DNA from 3 places in the Blautia sp. NSJ-175 genome. Region 1 is predicted to be linked to each of the others. Evidence: predicted binding sites of a transcription regulator. Region 1 holds the regulator's gene; each other region holds the start of a gene.
What was found. The regulator Rex, encoded in region 1, represses fermentation and respiration genes when NADH is low (regulators of the CRP and FNR family bind a similar motif). The targets are predictions, from matches to a motif close to ATTGTTAANTANTTAACAAT.
Positions count from the first base shown of each region.

Region 2: a site for Rex is predicted at 1,533-1,552, ahead of MUB35_RS20765 (acyl-CoA carboxylase subunit beta). Genes of this name have one in related genera too.
Region 3: a site for Rex is predicted at 1,261-1,280, ahead of pflB (formate C-acetyltransferase). Genes of this name have one in related genera too.

Region 1 is NZ_JALIFQ010000020.1:60,939-64,152, forward strand. It holds gene MUB35_RS23740 (bifunctional ADP-dependent NAD(P)H-hydrate dehydratase/NAD(P)H-hydrate epimerase) at 1-1,407, opposite strand, end outside; gene MUB35_RS23745 (redox-sensing transcriptional repressor Rex) at 1,507-2,151, opposite strand; gene MUB35_RS23750 (ABC-F family ATP-binding cassette domain-containing protein) at 2,324-3,214, shown strand, end outside.
Region 2 is NZ_JALIFQ010000015.1:40,713-43,926, reverse strand. It holds gene trpB (tryptophan synthase subunit beta) at 1-651, shown strand, start outside; gene trpA (tryptophan synthase subunit alpha) at 644-1,426, shown strand; gene MUB35_RS20765 (acyl-CoA carboxylase subunit beta) at 1,725-3,161, shown strand; gene MUB35_RS20760 (OadG family transporter subunit) at 3,176-3,214, shown strand, end outside.
Region 3 is NZ_JALIFQ010000006.1:304,554-307,767, forward strand. It holds gene MUB35_RS12240 (HAD family hydrolase) at 1-395, shown strand, start outside; gene thiD (bifunctional hydroxymethylpyrimidine kinase/phosphomethylpyrimidine kinase) at 392-1,201, shown strand; ZMP/ZTP riboswitch at 1,293-1,372, shown strand; gene pflB (formate C-acetyltransferase) at 1,465-3,214, shown strand, end outside.

The DNA.
Region 1 (3,214 bases):
ATCCCCTGCCATACCGTGGAAATAAACGCCGAGAGCTGCCGCCTCCCTGGCTGAAAGTCCCTGGGACAAAAATCCCATGAGGATGCCAAAGAGCACGTCCCCGCTTCCCGCTGTTGCCATACCGCTGTTGCCGGAGGTGTTGATAAATATCTCCTCGCCGCCGTCGGAAATGACGGTACGTGAATCTTTACACACGACTGTCAGGTGATATTTCCCGGCAAAACGTTTTGTCAGGTAAAGAGGCGCTTCCTTCCACTCCTCCACAGATACCCCGGAGATTCTGGAAAACTCACCCAGATGCGGTGTCACAAGGACCGGTGCCGGATACTGGGACAGCACTTCCATTCTGCCGGCCAGCAGATTCAGGCCGTCCGCGTCGATCAGCAGAGGTTTTCTGCCCTCCGCCAGTATGGTATACAAAATATCTTCCGCCTGCTGTCCTGTGCCGAGTCCCGGTCCTACCCCGATCACATCAGCCCATGCAAGCCCTTCCCGGATCTGTTCTTTTCGGATCTCTTCATCGTCATAAAAGCTGTACATGGCCTCCGGCAGCATTGTGGTCAGTGCCTGACGGTTCTCTTCCCTGGTATGTACCTTTATCATGCCTGCGCCGGCCCTAAGAGCCGCACAGGCGGAGAGATATGCCGCGCCGCTTATATCCCGGCTGCCGGCTGCCAGGAATATTTTCCCGAAAGTTCCTTTGTTCCCGTCCGGCTTTCTCGCCGGAATCCGGCACAGATCCTTCTCCTCACAGCTCTGTATGGACAGTTCAAAATCATTCTGAGGCAGCCTGTAGATTCCGATATCAGCCGTCCTTACCTTGCCCGCGCAGGATGCGCCCGGGTAGAATAAAAGACCTGCCTTCTCATAAGCAAAGGTGACTGTCACATCAGCCTTCACTGCGCAGCCCAGCACTTTCCCCGTATCAGCACTGATACCTGATGGAATGTCCACTGCCATGACCTTTGCCCCTGACCGGTTCAGAGCTTCGATGGTGTCCCTGTATTTTCCGCCCACTTCCCTGGACAGACCTACACCAAAGACAGCATCTACTATAGTAGTATATTCAGCAGGTACTGCATTCTTGACAAAGGATATATGATAATTTTCTGCAATTTTCACTTGCTTTCTCATTTCTTCTGTATAATGGTCCTTTTTTCCAAGTATACAGATATCTGCCGAGACACCTGTCATATGGAGCATACGGGCCACCGCTACGCCGTCCGCACCGTTATTTCCGGTACCGCAGAGCACCAGAACTCTTTTCAGAGGAAAATTTTCCTCCCGAAGTGCCTGACAGACACTCAGAGCTGCCCGCTCCATAAGTACCAGGGAGGGAACCCCGATCTCGTGGATCGTGTATTCATCCAATAGCTTCATCTGTCCGCCGGTTACGATTTGTTTCATATCATACACTCCTCTCTTATTCCGGTATGAATCAGGGAAGTCTGTCAAACCTTCCTGCAGAGCAAAAGGCCGCCGCAAAAATTCCGCAGCAGCCTTTTCTTACTTTTTATGTTCGGTCACATAACAATTCAGGTTATAAGACAATCGCATGAGGCTCTCAGAAAGGTGTACATTTTCCACGATGACATCCTCCGGGACCTCCAGATCCAGATGTGCGAAATTCCAGATGGCTTTGATTCCGTTTTCCACCAGCAGGTTGGCTGTCTCCTCCGCGTTATTCTTAGGCAGAGTCAGCGCTGCTATCTGAACATCATTATCCTTCAGATACTGGGGAAGTTCATCCATCATAAGAATTTCGTTCCCACGGATAGAGATACCTTTCAGAACCGGATTCACATCAAATATACCCACCACTTTAAATCCGCGCTTTTCAAACTGTACATAATTGGCCAGTGCCTGTCCCAGATTGCCGGCTCCGATGATGATCATGTTGTGGGTCCTGTCGAGCCCCAGGATCTTGGCGATCTCTGTATACAGGTACTGCACATTATAGCCGTATCCCTGCTGCCCGAATCCTCCGAAATTGTTCAGGTCCTGGCGAATCTGGGATGCGGTCACGCGCATCTTGCTGCTCAGCTCGTTTGAGGAAATACGTTCCACACCATCTTCCAAAAGTTCTCCTAAATATCTGTAATATCGGGGAAGTCTTCTGATGACTGCTTTTGATATGCATTTTTCGTCCACGACTTTACCCTCCTTATGTCTAAGTTTTCTGTTTCATATAGGAATATTATATATAATTGTTAAAATAAAGTCAAATACAATTCCAGTTATTGTTGTTTTTATCTGTTGTCAAATTCTGAATTTCCGATATAATAGGAAGGGTGAACCAAAAGATAAAGGAGATTCGTATAAAATGATACTGGCATGTCAAAACATTGAAAAATCGTTCGGAGGCATGAATCTGATCCATGATGCCTCCTTCCATATAGAAGAACGCGAAAAAGCCGCCCTGGTGGGCATCAACGGAGCAGGAAAATCCACACTGCTGCGCATCATCATGCAGGAGATTCCCGCGGACAGCGGAGAGGTAATCTTATCAAGGGGCAGGACCATCGGCTATCTGGCCCAGCATCAGGAGTTGGACAGCGCGCTCACCATCTATGACTCTCTGCTCCAGGTCAAACAGCATATTCTGGATATGGAGCTTCATATGCGCAGAACCGAAAAACAGATGAAGCACGCCCAAGGGGAGGAGCTGGACCGCCTGATGGAGACGTATTCCCGGCTGACCCATGAGTTTGAGATGGAGAACGGCTATGCGTATAAAAGTGAGCTTGTGGGCGTACTGAAGGGACTCGGCTTTCCGGAGAGTGACTTTGAAAAAGAAATCTCCACCCTGTCAGGAGGCCAGAAAACCCGTGTGGCCCTTGGCCGTCTGCTGCTGTCAAAACCGGATATCATCCTTCTGGATGAGCCTACCAACCATCTGGATATGGACTCCATCTCCTGGCTGGAGACGTACCTTTTGAATTATCCGGGAGCTGTCCTTATCGTATCCCACGACCGGTATTTTCTGGACAGGATCGTGACCAAGGTGATTGATATTGACAACGGAAAGGTAAGCTCCTTCAGCGGAAACTATTCCGCCTACAGTGAGAAAAAGGCCCAGCTTCGCAGAGATGCCTACCAGGCCTACCTCAATCAGCAGCAGGAGATCAAACACCAGGAGGAAGTCATTGCCAAATTAAAGCAGTTCAACCGGGAAAAGTCCATTAAGCGGGCTGAGAGCCGGGAAAAGATGCTG
Region 2 (3,214 bases), on a different contig from region 1:
ATGGATGACACCCTGTATGTGCTGGGGTCTGTTATGGGGCCTCACCCCTTCCCCATGATCGTCCGCGATTTCCAGAAAATCATCGGAAAAGAGATCAAGGAGCAGCTGCAGGAAAAGGAAGGCAGACTTCCGGATGCTGTGATCGCCTGTGTGGGCGGCGGCAGCAATGCCATGGGAGCCTTTTATGAATTTATCCGGGAGGAGCAGGTACAGCTTATCGGATGTGAAGCGGCAGGCCTTGGCGTGGATACAGAAAAGCATGCTGCCACCATCGCCAGAGGTTCAGAAGGTGTCTTCCACGGCATGAAATCCCTGTTCTGCCAGGATGCGTACGGACAGATCGCGCCGGTATATTCCATCTCCGCGGGGCTTGATTACCCCGGCATCGGACCGGAACACGCCAATTTGAATGAGACAGGCAGAGCAGAATATGTGCCGATCACAGACGTGGAGGCAGTGGAGGCATTTGAATACCTCTCAAGGACCGAGGGCATTATCCCGGCCATAGAAAGCGCCCATGCAGTGGCATACGCAAGAAAACTGGCACCAACTATGGACAAAGATAAAATCATTGTTGTAAATATTTCCGGCAGAGGCGATAAGGATGTGGCTGCCATAGCACGATACAGAGGAGTGGAGATCTATGAATAAAATACAGCAGGCATTTGAAAACAAAAAAGCATTTATTCCCTTTATCACAGGCGGGGACCCCACGCTTGACGTGACAGAGCAGCTTCTGTACGCCATGGAGTCGGCAGGGGCTGACCTGATCGAGATCGGCATACCGTTTTCCGATCCCACAGCGGAAGGCCCTGTGATCCAGGAGGCCAACGAGAGAGCTCTGAAAGCGGGATGCACAACAGATAAATTGTTTGACATGATACAAAGGGCGAGAAAGAAAGTCACTGTGCCTATCGTATTTCTGACTTACGTGAATCCTATTTTTACATACGGCAAGGAGCGCTTCATGAAAAGATGTGTGGAGTGCGGGATAGACGGCATCATTGTTCCGGATATGCCCTATGAGGAAAGACAGGAGCTGGCACCTGCCTGCGACGCCTACGGGATTGATATCATCCCCCTCATAGCGCCCACGTCAAAGAACCGCATCACCATGATCGCAAAGGCAGCAAAAGGCTATATCTACTGTGTCTCCTCCTTGGGAGTGACCGGGGTGAGAAGTGAGATCAGGACAGACATCGGTGCCATGGTGGAGCTAGTCCGTCAGGCTACGGATGTACCGTGCGCAGTGGGGTTCGGAATATCTACCCCCGAGCAGGCGTATCACATGGCAAAGGTTTCAGACGGAGCCATCGTGGGTTCTGCAATTGTTAAAATTGTGGCAAAATACGGAAAAGATTGTGTGCCTTATGTGGCTCAGTATGTAAAAGAAATGAAGGCGGCAGTGGACCGGGCAAAGGGTTGAAAACAGCGGAGGATGGGCAGTTCCATCCTCCCTTTTTATGCAGAAAAATCCATATGGCGGAATATTACCTGCGCGTATTATGCAAGTCTGACAAAAAACATACACAATAATTAAATATTTCACAAATTCTTGTTGAAAAATTCCCGGAAAAAGGGTACAATTATAATCGGCAGAAATTGGTTTTGTCTTTTAACTCAACAAAGTAAAACCAGGAGGCGATTTCTGCATGAAAGCCGGATTATCACGCAGATTTTTCGTGCAGAATCCAGGTAAATAATAAAAAATGGAGGGCTGATAAATGAGTAATACAGCACAAAGCTTGGCAAGTAAAAGAATTGCTTCTTTACTTGATGAGAACAGTTTTGTTGAAATCGGCGGCTGTGTCACAGCCAGAAACACAGATTTCAACTTATCTGAAAAGGAAACACCGGCAGACGGTGTCATCACCGGTTACGGTGTCATTGACGGCAGCCTGGTGTATGTGTACAGCCAGGATGCTTCCGTTCTGAACGGAACCATCGGTGAAATGCATGCCAAAAAGATTGTCAGACTTTACGACCTGGCAATGAAGACAGGCGCTCCGGTGATCGGACTTGTGGACTGTGCAGGTCTGAGACTGCAGGAAGCTACAGACGCACTGAACGCTTTTGGCGAAATTTACACCAAACAGGTTATGGCGTCAGGTGTGATTCCGCAGATCACAGGTATCTTCGGGACCTGCGGCGGCGGTCTTGCAATCGTTCCGGCTCTTACCGATTTCACCTTCATGGAGGAGAAGAGCGGTAAACTGTTTGTAAACTCCCCCAACGCTTTAGAGGGAAATGAAATTTCCAAATGTGATACATCCAGCGCAAAATACCAGAGCGAAGAGGCTGGCCTGGTAGATGTTCTGGGAAGTGAGGAGGAAATCCTTGCACAGATGAGACTGCTGATATCTATGCTGCCTTCCAACTACGAAGACAATTCTTCCTATGAAGACTGCACTGATGATCTGAACCGTGTATGCCCGGAACTGGAAAACTGTGTTGGTGATACTGCCATTGCTCTTTCCCAGATCGCGGACAACAATGAGTTCTTTGAGGTAAAAGCTGCATACGCAAAAGACATGGTGACAGGCTTCATCCGTCTGAACGGCGCTACTGTGGGCTGCGTTGCCAACAGAAGCGAAGTTTACAACGATGAAGGGGAGAAGACAGAGTCCTTTGACAAGGTTCTCTCTGTGAGAGGATGCAAGAAAGCAGCAGATTTCGTTAAATTCTGTGACGCTTTTGAAATTCCGGTACTGTCTCTGACAAATGTAAAAGGCTACAAAGCTACAAAATGCTCAGAAGCCAACATTGCCAAGGCAGCGGCACAGCTTACTTACGCATTTACAAATGCAACCGTACCGAAGGTGAACATCGTGATCGGTGAAGCGTTCGGAAGTGCATATCTGGCAATGAACAGCAAATCCACAGGAGCGGACATGGTATTTGCATGGCCGGGCGCTCAGATCGGTATGATGGACGCGCGTCTTGCAGCTAAGATCATGTATGCAGACAGCGATGCTGCTACGATCAATGAAAAGGCCGCTGAATATGCTGACTTACAGTCAAGCGCAATGGCTGCTGCCAAGAGAGGTTATGTGGATTCCATCATCGAGGCAGAAGATACAAGAAAATATGTGATTGGTGCTTTTGAAATGTTATTCACAAAGAGAGAAGATCGTCCCAGCAAGAAACACGGCACGGTTTAGGCGAGGTGAATCATATGAAGCAGACATGGAAAAAATTAATTGGTTTAATCCTG
Region 3 (3,214 bases), on a different contig from region 1:
TTCGGATAAAACCGGGCGTTCTGCAGGTACTGGAGGATTTAAAGAGCCGTAATGTCAGAATGTGCATTGCCACATCTACGGACAGACCTCTGATCGAGGCAGCTCTTAAAAATAATGGGATTGATGGATATTTTACCGGCCTTCTCACCTGTACAGAGGCCGGAGCAGGCAAAAGAAATCCGCGCATTTATGAGCTGGCGATGGGGATTTTAGGTACAAAAAAAGAAGAAACTCTGGTGTTTGAAGATGCATATTTTGCCGCAGAGACAGCAAAAAAATCCGGGTTTACAGTGGCAGTTATACGCGATTTTTATTCGGAAAAGGACAGAGAAAAACTGTTGAAACTGGCAGATATTTATCTTGAAAGCTGGGAAGAATGGGGGAAAAACAGATGAAAAAGGTATTGACGATCGCCGGTTCGGACTGCAGCGGAGGAGCCGGGATACAGGCGGATATTAAGACAATAACCGTTCACAAAATGTACGCCATGAGTGTGATCACAGCTCTCACGGCACAGAATACAACAGGCGTATACGGCATCCGGGAAACAGATGCGGAGTTTGTGGCAAAACAGATGGACTGTGTTTTTACGGATATTCGTCCGGATGCAGTAAAAATCGGTATGATACCCAATGAAAAGATTATTCGTGTGATTGCAGAAAAGCTGAGAACATACCAGGTACAGGATGTAGTTTTAGACCCGGTCATGATTTCCACAAGCGGCAGCAGACTCATGTCCAAAGATGCGCAGGAAGCTCTGAAAGAAGAGCTTTTTCCTCTGGCAGCAGTGGTGACACCAAATCTTATGGAGGCGGAGGCACTCTGCGGATTTTCTGTCAGTACACCGTGTGAGATGGAGCGGGCAGCAGAAAAAATAGCGTGTTACGGTTCCGGCGCTGTCCTTTTAAAAGGCGGACATCTGGCAGATGGAGCTGATGACCTGCTGTATGAGAAAGGAAAATACATCTGGTTCTCTTCAAAGAGGATAGAAAATCCAAATACACACGGAACAGGATGTACACTTTCCTCGGCTATTGCCTGCAATCTTGCCGCCGGATACGCCCTGGAAAGAGCAATTAAGAACGCAAAAAATTATCTGACCGGTGCGCTGCAGGATGGACTTGATCTGGGTGCGGGCAGCGGTCCTTTGAACCACATGTACAGATTACCGCCTTTTGCAAATGGCTATCCATTCCGGTAATAAGTAATCTTTTCTGCAGCAATGTATACTAAAAAGAACATAAAAGTTCTATTCCTTTTATTGACAATTCTTAAAAAAATGCTTTATACTACAAGTGTTATATGACTGGCGGAAGTGGAATGAACCACAGGGAGTATAACGTTGATTTAGCCGACCGTCTGGGCAGAAGCTGTCTGGATAGGACCGGCTTTTTTTAATGAGTCCGGTCACATTACAGTACAGTTTCCGACACAATTATTGTCTTAGAAGGAGGACTTGCAAAGATGAATAACTTCAAACAATGGGATGGATTTAAAGGTAGAATCTGGAAGGAAGAAGTCAACACACGTGACTTTATCCAGCACAACTACGCGCCGTATGAAGGAAACCAGGACTTCCTGGAAGGACCCACAGAAGCTACGGAAAAACTCTGGTCTGCACTTTCAAAACTGCAGAAAGAGGAGCGTGCAAAAGGCGGCGTTCTGGATATGGATACGGAAACCGTATCCTCACTGACTTCCCATGGGCCGGGCTATATCAGTGAAGAATTAAAAGACCTGGAAAAGGTAGTGGGGCTGCAGACCGACAAACCGCTGAAAAGGGCATTTATGCCTTACGGTGGTATCAAAATGGCGGAAGATTCCTGCACATCCAATGGCTACACACCGGCTCCGGAACTTCATAAAATCTTTACAGAATATCACAAAACGCATAATCAGGGTGTTTTCGATGCGTACACACCGGAGATGAAAAAAGCCCGTCATAACAAGATTATCACAGGACTTCCGGATACCTACGGCCGCGGCCGTATTGTAGGTGACTACAGAAGAGTGGCACTTTACGGTATTGATTTCCTGATGGAAAAGAAAAAAGAAGATTACGATAACTGCGGCTGCGGTATCATGACAGATGAGATCATCCGTCAGAGAGAGGAAATCACCATGCAGTACCGCGCTCTGGCCGATATGAAGAAAATGGCTCAAAGCTATGGATACAATATCTCCAAACCGGCCGAGAATGCCAAAGAAGCAGTCCAGTGGCTGTATTTCGGCTATCTGGCAGCCATCAAGACACAGAACGGCGCTGCCATGAGCGTGGGCCGTGTGGGAACCTTCCTGGATATCTATATTCAGAGGGATCTGGAAAATGGCATGCTGACAGAGAAAGAGGCACAGGAACTGGTTGACCATTTTATCATGAAACTGAGAATGGTTAAATTTGCCCGCGTTCCTTCTTACAACCAGCTCTTCTCCGGCGACCCGGTCTGGGCTACCGTGGAGGTGGCAGGTATGGGACAGGACGGCCGTTCCATGGTGACAAAGACGGACTACAGAATCCTTCACACACTGGAGAATATGGGACCTGCGCCGGAACCGAACCTGACGGTCCTCTACTCATCCAGGCTGCCTGAAAACTTCAAGAAATATGCTGCTTATATCTCTGTGGAGACCAGTTCCATCCAGTATGAGAATGATGATGTGATGCGCCCTGTATGGGGAGATGATTACTCCATCTGCTGCTGTGTATCAGCTACACAGACAGGAAAAGAGATGCAGTTCTTCGGTGCCCGGGCAAACCTGGCAAAATGCCTCTTATACGCTGTCAACGGCGGTTTGGATGAGAAGTCAAGAGTGCAGGTTGGACCGGAATACAAACCGATCACCTCCGAATATCTGGAATATGATGAGCTGATCCGCAAATATGAGATCATGATGGACTGGCTGGCAGGACTCTATGTAAATACTCTGAACCTGATCCAGTACATGCATGACAAGTATTACTATGAAGCAGCGGAGATGGCACTGATCGATACCGATGTCCGCAGAACCTTTGCAACAGGAATCGCAGGATTTTCCCATGTGGTGGATTCCCTGTCTGCTGTAAAGTATGCCAAGGTGAAGGTGATACGCGATGAGGAAGGCGTGGCTGTGGATTTCGAGACAGAAGGAGACTTTCCGCGCTACGGAAATGATGATGACCGGGCGGATGATATTGCAGTCTGGCTGCTCCACACATTCCTTGAGAAGCTGAAAA